DNA from 3 places in the Streptomyces sp. NPDC088097 genome. Region 2 is predicted to be linked to each of the others. Evidence: riboswitches for the same ligand, from Rfam matches in the RefSeq annotation. Region 2 holds a riboswitch; each other region holds the start of a gene.

Region 1 (2,250 bases), on a different contig from region 2:
GCCCGCGACGCCCGGCGCGCCCACGACCTCGGCAAGATCTGGATGCAGCCGGTGTCGGTCCAGGACGCCCGCCCCAACCAGGGGATCTACGACGAGGCCGGCAACACCGCCACCCTGCGCTCCACCTGGACGCACGCCATCGACGACGGCGCCGACTGGGTCCAACTGACCACCTGGAACGACTACTCCGAGGGCAGCCAGTTCGCCCCGTCCCTGCACAACGGCTACACCTACCTGGACCTCACCTCCTACTACCTGACCCGCTTCAAGACCGGCGCATGGCCCGAGATCGTCCGCGACACCCTCTACCTCACCGGCCGCACCCAGTTCGCCGCCGCCGACCCGTCCGGCGACCAGAAGGTGGTGATGTCCCCGCGCAAGGGCAGCGCCGCCCCCCGCGACACCGTCGAGGTGCTGAGCTTCCTCGCCGAGTCCGGGACCGTCCGTACGACCGTCGGCTCCGTCAACGGCGAGCACGAGGCCCCGGCCGGGGTCCACTCCCGCCTGCTGCCGCTGGGGCCGGGCACCAGTTCGGCGGCGGTGGTCCGGGGCGGCCGGTCCCTGGCCGGGGTGGAGTTGCCCTATCCGGTCGACCGCAAGGTCGAGGTGCAGGACCTCCAGTACTACGCGGCGAGCAGTGGACGCAGGCCCTAAGTCCTCCCTTCGAGGACCTTGGTCACCCAATATCTAGTGGTCGCGGCTTGCGGTCACATCCATATGTAGTGTTGGCCCTGCCGGTTCGGCGGGGCCTCGCTCATGTCCGCCCCGACCGAGGCAACAGGGAATCCGGTGGGAATCCGGGACTGCCCCGCAACGGTGAGCGCGCCCCCGGGCGTGCGAGTCCGACACCTGCCGGCGCCGATCCACACATCCGTGCGAAGCCTCGTGGGAGGGCTGCCGTGACGTCCGTCGACGCCGTAGAGACCGTGACCGAATACCTGGAACGCCGTGACTGGCGGGTGAACGCCAACGCCAACCAGGGATACTCGCTGGGCGGCCTCATCCTCAACGCCGCGGGCAAACTGACCGCCACCTACTGGCTGGAGCAGGTCTACCCGCCCGAGGTGGCCCGCGCCCACCGCGAGGGCGACCTCCACCTCCACGACCTGGACATGCTCTCCGGCTACTGCGCCGGCTGGTCCCTGCGCACCCTGCTCACCGAGGGACTCGGCGGGATACCCGGGCAGATCGACTCCGCCCCGCCCCGGCACCTGTCCTCCGCCGTCGGTCAGATGGTGAACTTCCTGGGCACCCTCCAGAACGAATGGGCCGGGGCCCAGGCCTTCTCCTCCTTCGACACCTGCCTCGCGCCCTACGTCCGCCTCGACGCGCTGACGTAGGAGCAGGTCCGCCAGTGCGTCCAGGAGCTGGTCCACAACCTCAACGTCCCCTCCCGCTGGGGCACCCAGACCCCCTTCACCAACCTCACCTTCGACTGGACCTGCCCCGAGGACCTGCGCGACCAGGTGCCCGTCGTCGGCGGCGAGGAGGTGGACTTCACCTACGGGGACCTCCAGGCGGAGATGGACCTCCTCAACCGGGCCTACATCGAGGTCATGACCGAAGGCGACGCCACGGGGCGGGTGTTCACCTTTCCCATCCCCACCTACAACATCACCGCGGACTTCCCCTGGGAGAGCGAGAACGCGGAGCGGCTCTTCGCGATGACCGCCAAGTATGGGCTCCCGTACTTCCAGAACTTCATCAACTCCGCACTGCGACCCCACATGATCCGCTCCATGTGCTGCCGCCTCCAGCTCGACCTCACCGAACTCCTCAAGCGCGGCAACGGCCTCTTCGGGAGCGCCGAACAGACCGGATCCCTCGGCGTGGTCACCCTCAACTGCGCCCGCCTCGGCCACCGTTACGCCGGCGACGAGGACGCCCTGATGGCCGAACTGGACCGGCTGTGCGAGCTGGCCAGGGACAGCCTGGAGTTGAAGCGGGTCACCGTGCAGGACCTCATCGACGGAGGCCTGTTCCCCTACACCAAGCGCTACCTCGGCACCCTGCGCAACCACTTCTCCACCATCGGGGTCAACGGGATCAACGAGATGATCCGCAACTTCACCGCGGACGCCGACGACATCACCACCCCGGCCGGCCACGCCCTCGCCCTCCGGCTCCTGGACCGGGTGCGGGCCCGCATGACCGAGTTCCAGGAGCGCACCGGACACCTCTACAACCTGGAGGCCACCCCGGCCGAGGGCACCACCTACCGCTTCGCGAAGGAGGACCGGGCCCGCTTCC
Region 2 (2,250 bases):
GCCGGCGTCCAGGTAGGAGGGCCCGGGGCCGGCCTCCCCGATCCAGCCCGCGTCGGCCTGCGGCGGGATCGCGTAGCCGAGGTGCTGGAGGCTGTAGAGGACGTTCATGGCGCAGTGCTTGACGCCGTCCTCGTTCCCGGTGATCAGCGCCCCGCCGACCCGACCGTAGTAGGCGTACTGGCCCTGCTCGTTCAGGATCGAGGAGCAGGCGTAGAGCCGCTCGATCACCTGCTTCATGACGGAGCTGTTGTCGCCCAGCCAGATGGGCCCGCAGAGCACGAGGATGTCGGCGTCCATGATCCGGCTGTAGAGGACCGGCCACTGGTCGCTCTCCCACCCGTGCTCGGTCATGTCCGGCCAGACACCGGTGGCGATGTCGTGGTCGACGGCCCGGATCAGCTCCGTCCGGGCGCCCGCGGCCTCCATGACGGCGCGGCTCTTGGCGATCAGCCCCTCGGTGTTGCTGGTCTCGGGCGACCGTTTGAGCGTGCAGTTCACGAAGACGGCGGAGAGGTCGGAGTAGTCGGGGCCCGAGGGCTCCTGCGAGGCCCGGGGGTCCGGGGAGTCTGCTGGCACGCTCCCACCCTGCCCACCGCCGCCCGCCCCCGCCACCGCACCGCACCCGCACGGGCGAGGGCCGGCCGTCACGGGCGCCGGCAGCCACGGGGGGCCTGCCGCCACGGACGCCCCGGGAGGGCCGGGTTGGTGCCCGTACGCGCGGCCGACTAGGGTCAACGGGCCTTGGTGTTCGGGAAGCCGGTGGAAAACCGGCGCGGCCCTCGCCACTGTGATCGGGAAGTCCGGCTCCACTCCTGCGGGAAGCCACTGGGCCCGCGCGGGAGACCGCACGGACCCGGGAAGGCGGAGCCAGGGCATCAGTACCCGTCAGCCAGGAGACCGGCCGAGGCGCGTCGTCCATCCACGAGGTGCTGGAGAGGTCTCTCTACTCATGCATATAGCCGAGGGGTTCCTGCCCCCCTTGCACGCGGTCGCCTGGGGCGCCGCTTCCGCCCCGTTCGTCGTCCACGGCGTACGCGCCCTCACCCGCGAGGTGAAGGCCCACCCGGAGAGCACCCTGTTGCTCGGGGCGTCCGGAGCGTTCACCTTCGTCCTGTCCGCGCTCAAGATCCCCTCGGTGACGGGCAGCTGCTCGCACCCCACGGGGACGGGGCTCGGCGCCATCCTGTTCCGGCCGCCCATCATGGCGGTGCTCGGCACGATCACCCTGCTGTTCCAGGCCCTGCTGCTGGCGCACGGCGGGCTCACCACCCTCGGCGCGAACGTCTTCTCGATGGCCATCGCCGGGCCTTGGGCCGGCTACGCCGTCTACCGGCTGCTGCGGAAGTCCGGGGCGCCGCTGATGGTGACCGTCTTCTTCGGCGCCTTCTTCGCCGACCTGGTCACCTACTGCGTGACCTCCGTCCAGCTGGCGCTGGCCTTCCCCGACGCGAGCAGCGGCTTCGTCGGCTCGCTGGAGAAGTTCGCGGGCATCTTCGCCCTCACCCAGATCCCGCTCGCGGTGAGCGAGGGGCTGCTGACCGTCCTCGTGATGCGGCTGCTGATGCAGTCCAGCAAGTCCGACCTGGTCCGGCTCGGGGTCGCCCGGCTCACCGGCGGCAAGCAGGAGAAGACGGAGGCGGCGCTCTGATGTCGAGGAACGCGAAGATCAACACCCTGTTGCTGCTCCTGGTCGCGGCGCTGGCCGTGCTCCCGCTCGCGCTGGGCATGGGCGACGGCAAGGAGGAGCCGTTCGCCGGCGCGGACGCGCAGGCGGAGACGGCCATCACCGAGCTGAAGCCCGACTACGAGCCCTGGTTCTCCCCGCTGTACGAACCCCCCTCCGGGGAGATCGAGTCGGCGCTGTTCGCCCTCCAGGCGGCCTTGGGCGCGGGCGTGCTCGCCTACTACTTCGGCGTGCGCAAGGGACGCCGCCAAGGGGCCGCCGCCGCTGCGGCCGCCGACGCCGCATCCGACACGGGCGCCGCCCGGACGGCCGTCGCCGGCGCCCCCGCCCCGGCCGCGCCGGAGGCCTAGCCGGTGCTGCCCATCGACGTGGCGGCCCACTCCAGCCGCTGGCGGGGCCGCCACCCCCTGGAGAAGGCACTGCTCGGGCTCGGGCTCACGGTCAGCGCCGTGTGCCTGCCGCCCTGGCCCGGCGGTCCGCTGGTGGCGGCCGCGACCCTGACCGTGCTGCTCGGGCCGGCCGGGGTCGCCGGTCGGCAGCTGTGGCGGGCCTTCCGGGTCCCGCTG
Region 3 (2,250 bases), on a different contig from region 2:
ATGGGGGCGGTCGGGGCGGCCGCCGCCATGGCGGAATTCGCTTGGGCCGGAGTGGTGTTGACCGTCAGGGCCATGGCCCCAAGAATGGAACCGGTTCCAGCAAGAAATCCGCGTCGGGAGACACCCTTGGATACCTTGCTGTGCAGGGATTTGTCACTCATGTGATCTTCCTCACTCTCCGATGGAGTGGAACAAGTTCTACTGTCGAGCGTCAGCTAAGTCACTACATACGACGAGGTAACTTCCGGCTGATTCCGCCTCCTGGGGCCCTGGTTCCTCCTGCGCCCCTGGCGCTCTCGGCGGGTGCGGGTGCGGGTGCCGGTGCCGGTGCGGGAGCGCTGCCTGCTTCCGGCCGGGCCCGGACGCACGTCCGCCCCACCGGGCGCTGTCCCCTGGCGGAGCCGAGGGGGCCGGTGGGGCGGGATCGTACGGCTGCAGCCCTGCAGCACCCCCGCAAGTCAGGGAACTGCTCGCGGATGATGGGCCCACGCTAGGCCCCGCCACTGACAGCGGGCCCGGCGCGCGGGCGCGACGACCGGCGGGTCGCAGGCGATTCTCTCCGCCGAGGTCTCGCCGTCGCGGACCGCGGCCGTCGGCACGGCCCCGCGCCGCGCACCGGCCCCGCGCCGCGCACCGGCCCCGTGAGCGGCGCGCTTCCCGGTGTGCGCGTCTGGCAGACTTGGCCGGGTTGTCCCGGGCGGCGCAGGACAGGAAACCGGTGTGAATCCGGTGCGGTCCCGCCACTGTGACCGGAGGTACCCGCCCGCGCGGGGCCCCGGGAGTCAGACACTGACGCGCCGCCTCTCCACTTCGACCGGGGACGAGGATCCCCCGGAGAGGCCTCGCCATGTCGCGTTCCCGCGCACCCCTGAGCTCGTTCCTGCCCCTCGCTCCCCTCGCGCTCCTGATACCGCTGGTCGCGTGCGGCGGCCCGTCCGGAGCCGGGAGGGCCACCGCCGACGGGCGGGCCGCGCCCGGGTTCCCGTACACCGTCACCAACTGCGGGGTCAGCAGCACCTATCAGGCGCCGCCCGAGCGCGCCGTCACCATGAACCAGCACGCCACCGAGGTCATGCTCGCCCTCGGGCTCCAGGACCGGATGGCCGGCACGGCCTACCTCGACGACTCCGTACTGCCCGCCTACCGCCCCGCCTACGACAAGATCAAGGTGCTGGCCGAGGAGTACCCCTCCAAGGAGGTGCTCCTCGCGGCCGACCCCGACTTCGTGTACGGCGGTTACGCCAGCGCCTTCGACAAGGCTCAGGGCCGCGACCGCGCGGGGCTGACCGCCTCCGGGATCGACTCCCGGCTGAGCGTGGAGTACTGCACCTCCGGCCCGGTGGGCCTCGAACAGCTGAAGACCGAGATCACCGAGGTCGCCCGGACCTTCGGGGTGCCCGAGCGCGGAGAGGCGCTCATCGCGGACGAACAACGCCGTGTCGACGCCGTCACCGCCCGGGTGAAGGACGAGGCCAAGCCGACCGTCTTCGTCTACGACTCCGGCGAGGCCTCCGCCTTCACCTCCGGCGGCAAGGGCATCGGCGACCGGATCGTCTCCCTGGCCGGGGGGACGAACGTCTTCGCCGACCTCCAGGACACCTTCGGTGACGTGTCGTGGGAGAAGGTCATCGAGCGCAAGCCCGAGGTCGTCCTCATCTACGACTACGGCGGCACCACCGTCGAGGCGAAGAAGCAGCGCCTGTTGAACGACCCGGCCCTGGCCGAGGTTCCCGCCGTGAAGAACCGCCGGTTCGTCGTGCTCCCGCTCTCCTCGGCCGTCCTCGGCGTACGCGTCGCCGAGGCCGTCGAGTCCCTGGGCCGGCAACTGCACCCCGACGCCGCGTGAGGCGGCCGAACACCGTCGCGGTCCTCGTCCTCCTCGCCGTCGCCCTCGCCGCCTCGGCCGTGGCGGGCCTGGCCCTGGGACCCGTACGCATCGCACCGGGCCGGGTGGTCGACATCCTGCTCGCCGGACGCGGGGCGAAGGGCGGGGCGTTCGCCTCCATCGTCTGGGACGTACGGATGCCGCGCGTGCTCCTCGGCGCGGTCGTCGGCGCCGGACTCGCGGTCGCCGGAGCCGTGCTCCAGGCCCTCGTGCGCAACCGGCTCGCCGACCCCTTCCTGCTCGGGGCCTCCTCCGGAGCCTCGGCCGGGGCAGTGCTGGTCATCGTGTTCGGGGCCGGGGCGGGCGTGGCCGCCGGGTCGGCCACGGGAGCGGCCGGGATCGCGGCCGCCGTGGGCGTGCCGCTC

Evidence for each region. A riboswitch is a leader RNA that binds a small molecule or an ion and turns the genes downstream of it on or off. The one in region 2 is predicted to bind cobalamin.
Region 1: another riboswitch for cobalamin. It lies ahead of ACIOD1_RS06225 (ribonucleoside triphosphate reductase); the one in region 2 lies ahead of ACIOD1_RS00375 (energy-coupling factor ABC transporter permease).
Region 3: another riboswitch for cobalamin. It lies ahead of ACIOD1_RS08320 (ABC transporter substrate-binding protein); the one in region 2 lies ahead of ACIOD1_RS00375 (energy-coupling factor ABC transporter permease).

The regions. Positions count from the first base shown of each region.
Region 1 covers NZ_JBIUTJ010000002.1:29,794-32,043, forward strand. Annotated here, with positions in the region: gene ACIOD1_RS06220 (endo-1,3-alpha-glucanase family glycosylhydrolase) at 1-654, shown strand, start outside; cobalamin riboswitch at 719-872, shown strand; partial or broken gene ACIOD1_RS06225 (ribonucleoside triphosphate reductase) at 960-2,250, shown strand, end outside.
Region 2 covers NZ_JBIUTJ010000001.1:86,060-88,309, forward strand. Annotated here, with positions in the region: gene ACIOD1_RS00370 (flavodoxin family protein) at 1-576, opposite strand, end outside; cobalamin riboswitch at 726-921, shown strand; gene ACIOD1_RS00375 (energy-coupling factor ABC transporter permease) at 950-1,648, shown strand; gene ACIOD1_RS00380 (energy-coupling factor ABC transporter substrate-binding protein) at 1,648-2,034, shown strand; gene cbiQ (cobalt ECF transporter T component CbiQ) at 2,038-2,250, shown strand, end outside.
Region 3 covers NZ_JBIUTJ010000002.1:521,947-524,196, forward strand. Annotated here, with positions in the region: gene ACIOD1_RS08315 (GMC oxidoreductase) at 1-161, opposite strand, end outside; cobalamin riboswitch at 670-812, shown strand; gene ACIOD1_RS08320 (ABC transporter substrate-binding protein) at 848-1,846, shown strand; gene ACIOD1_RS08325 (iron ABC transporter permease) at 1,843-2,250, shown strand, end outside.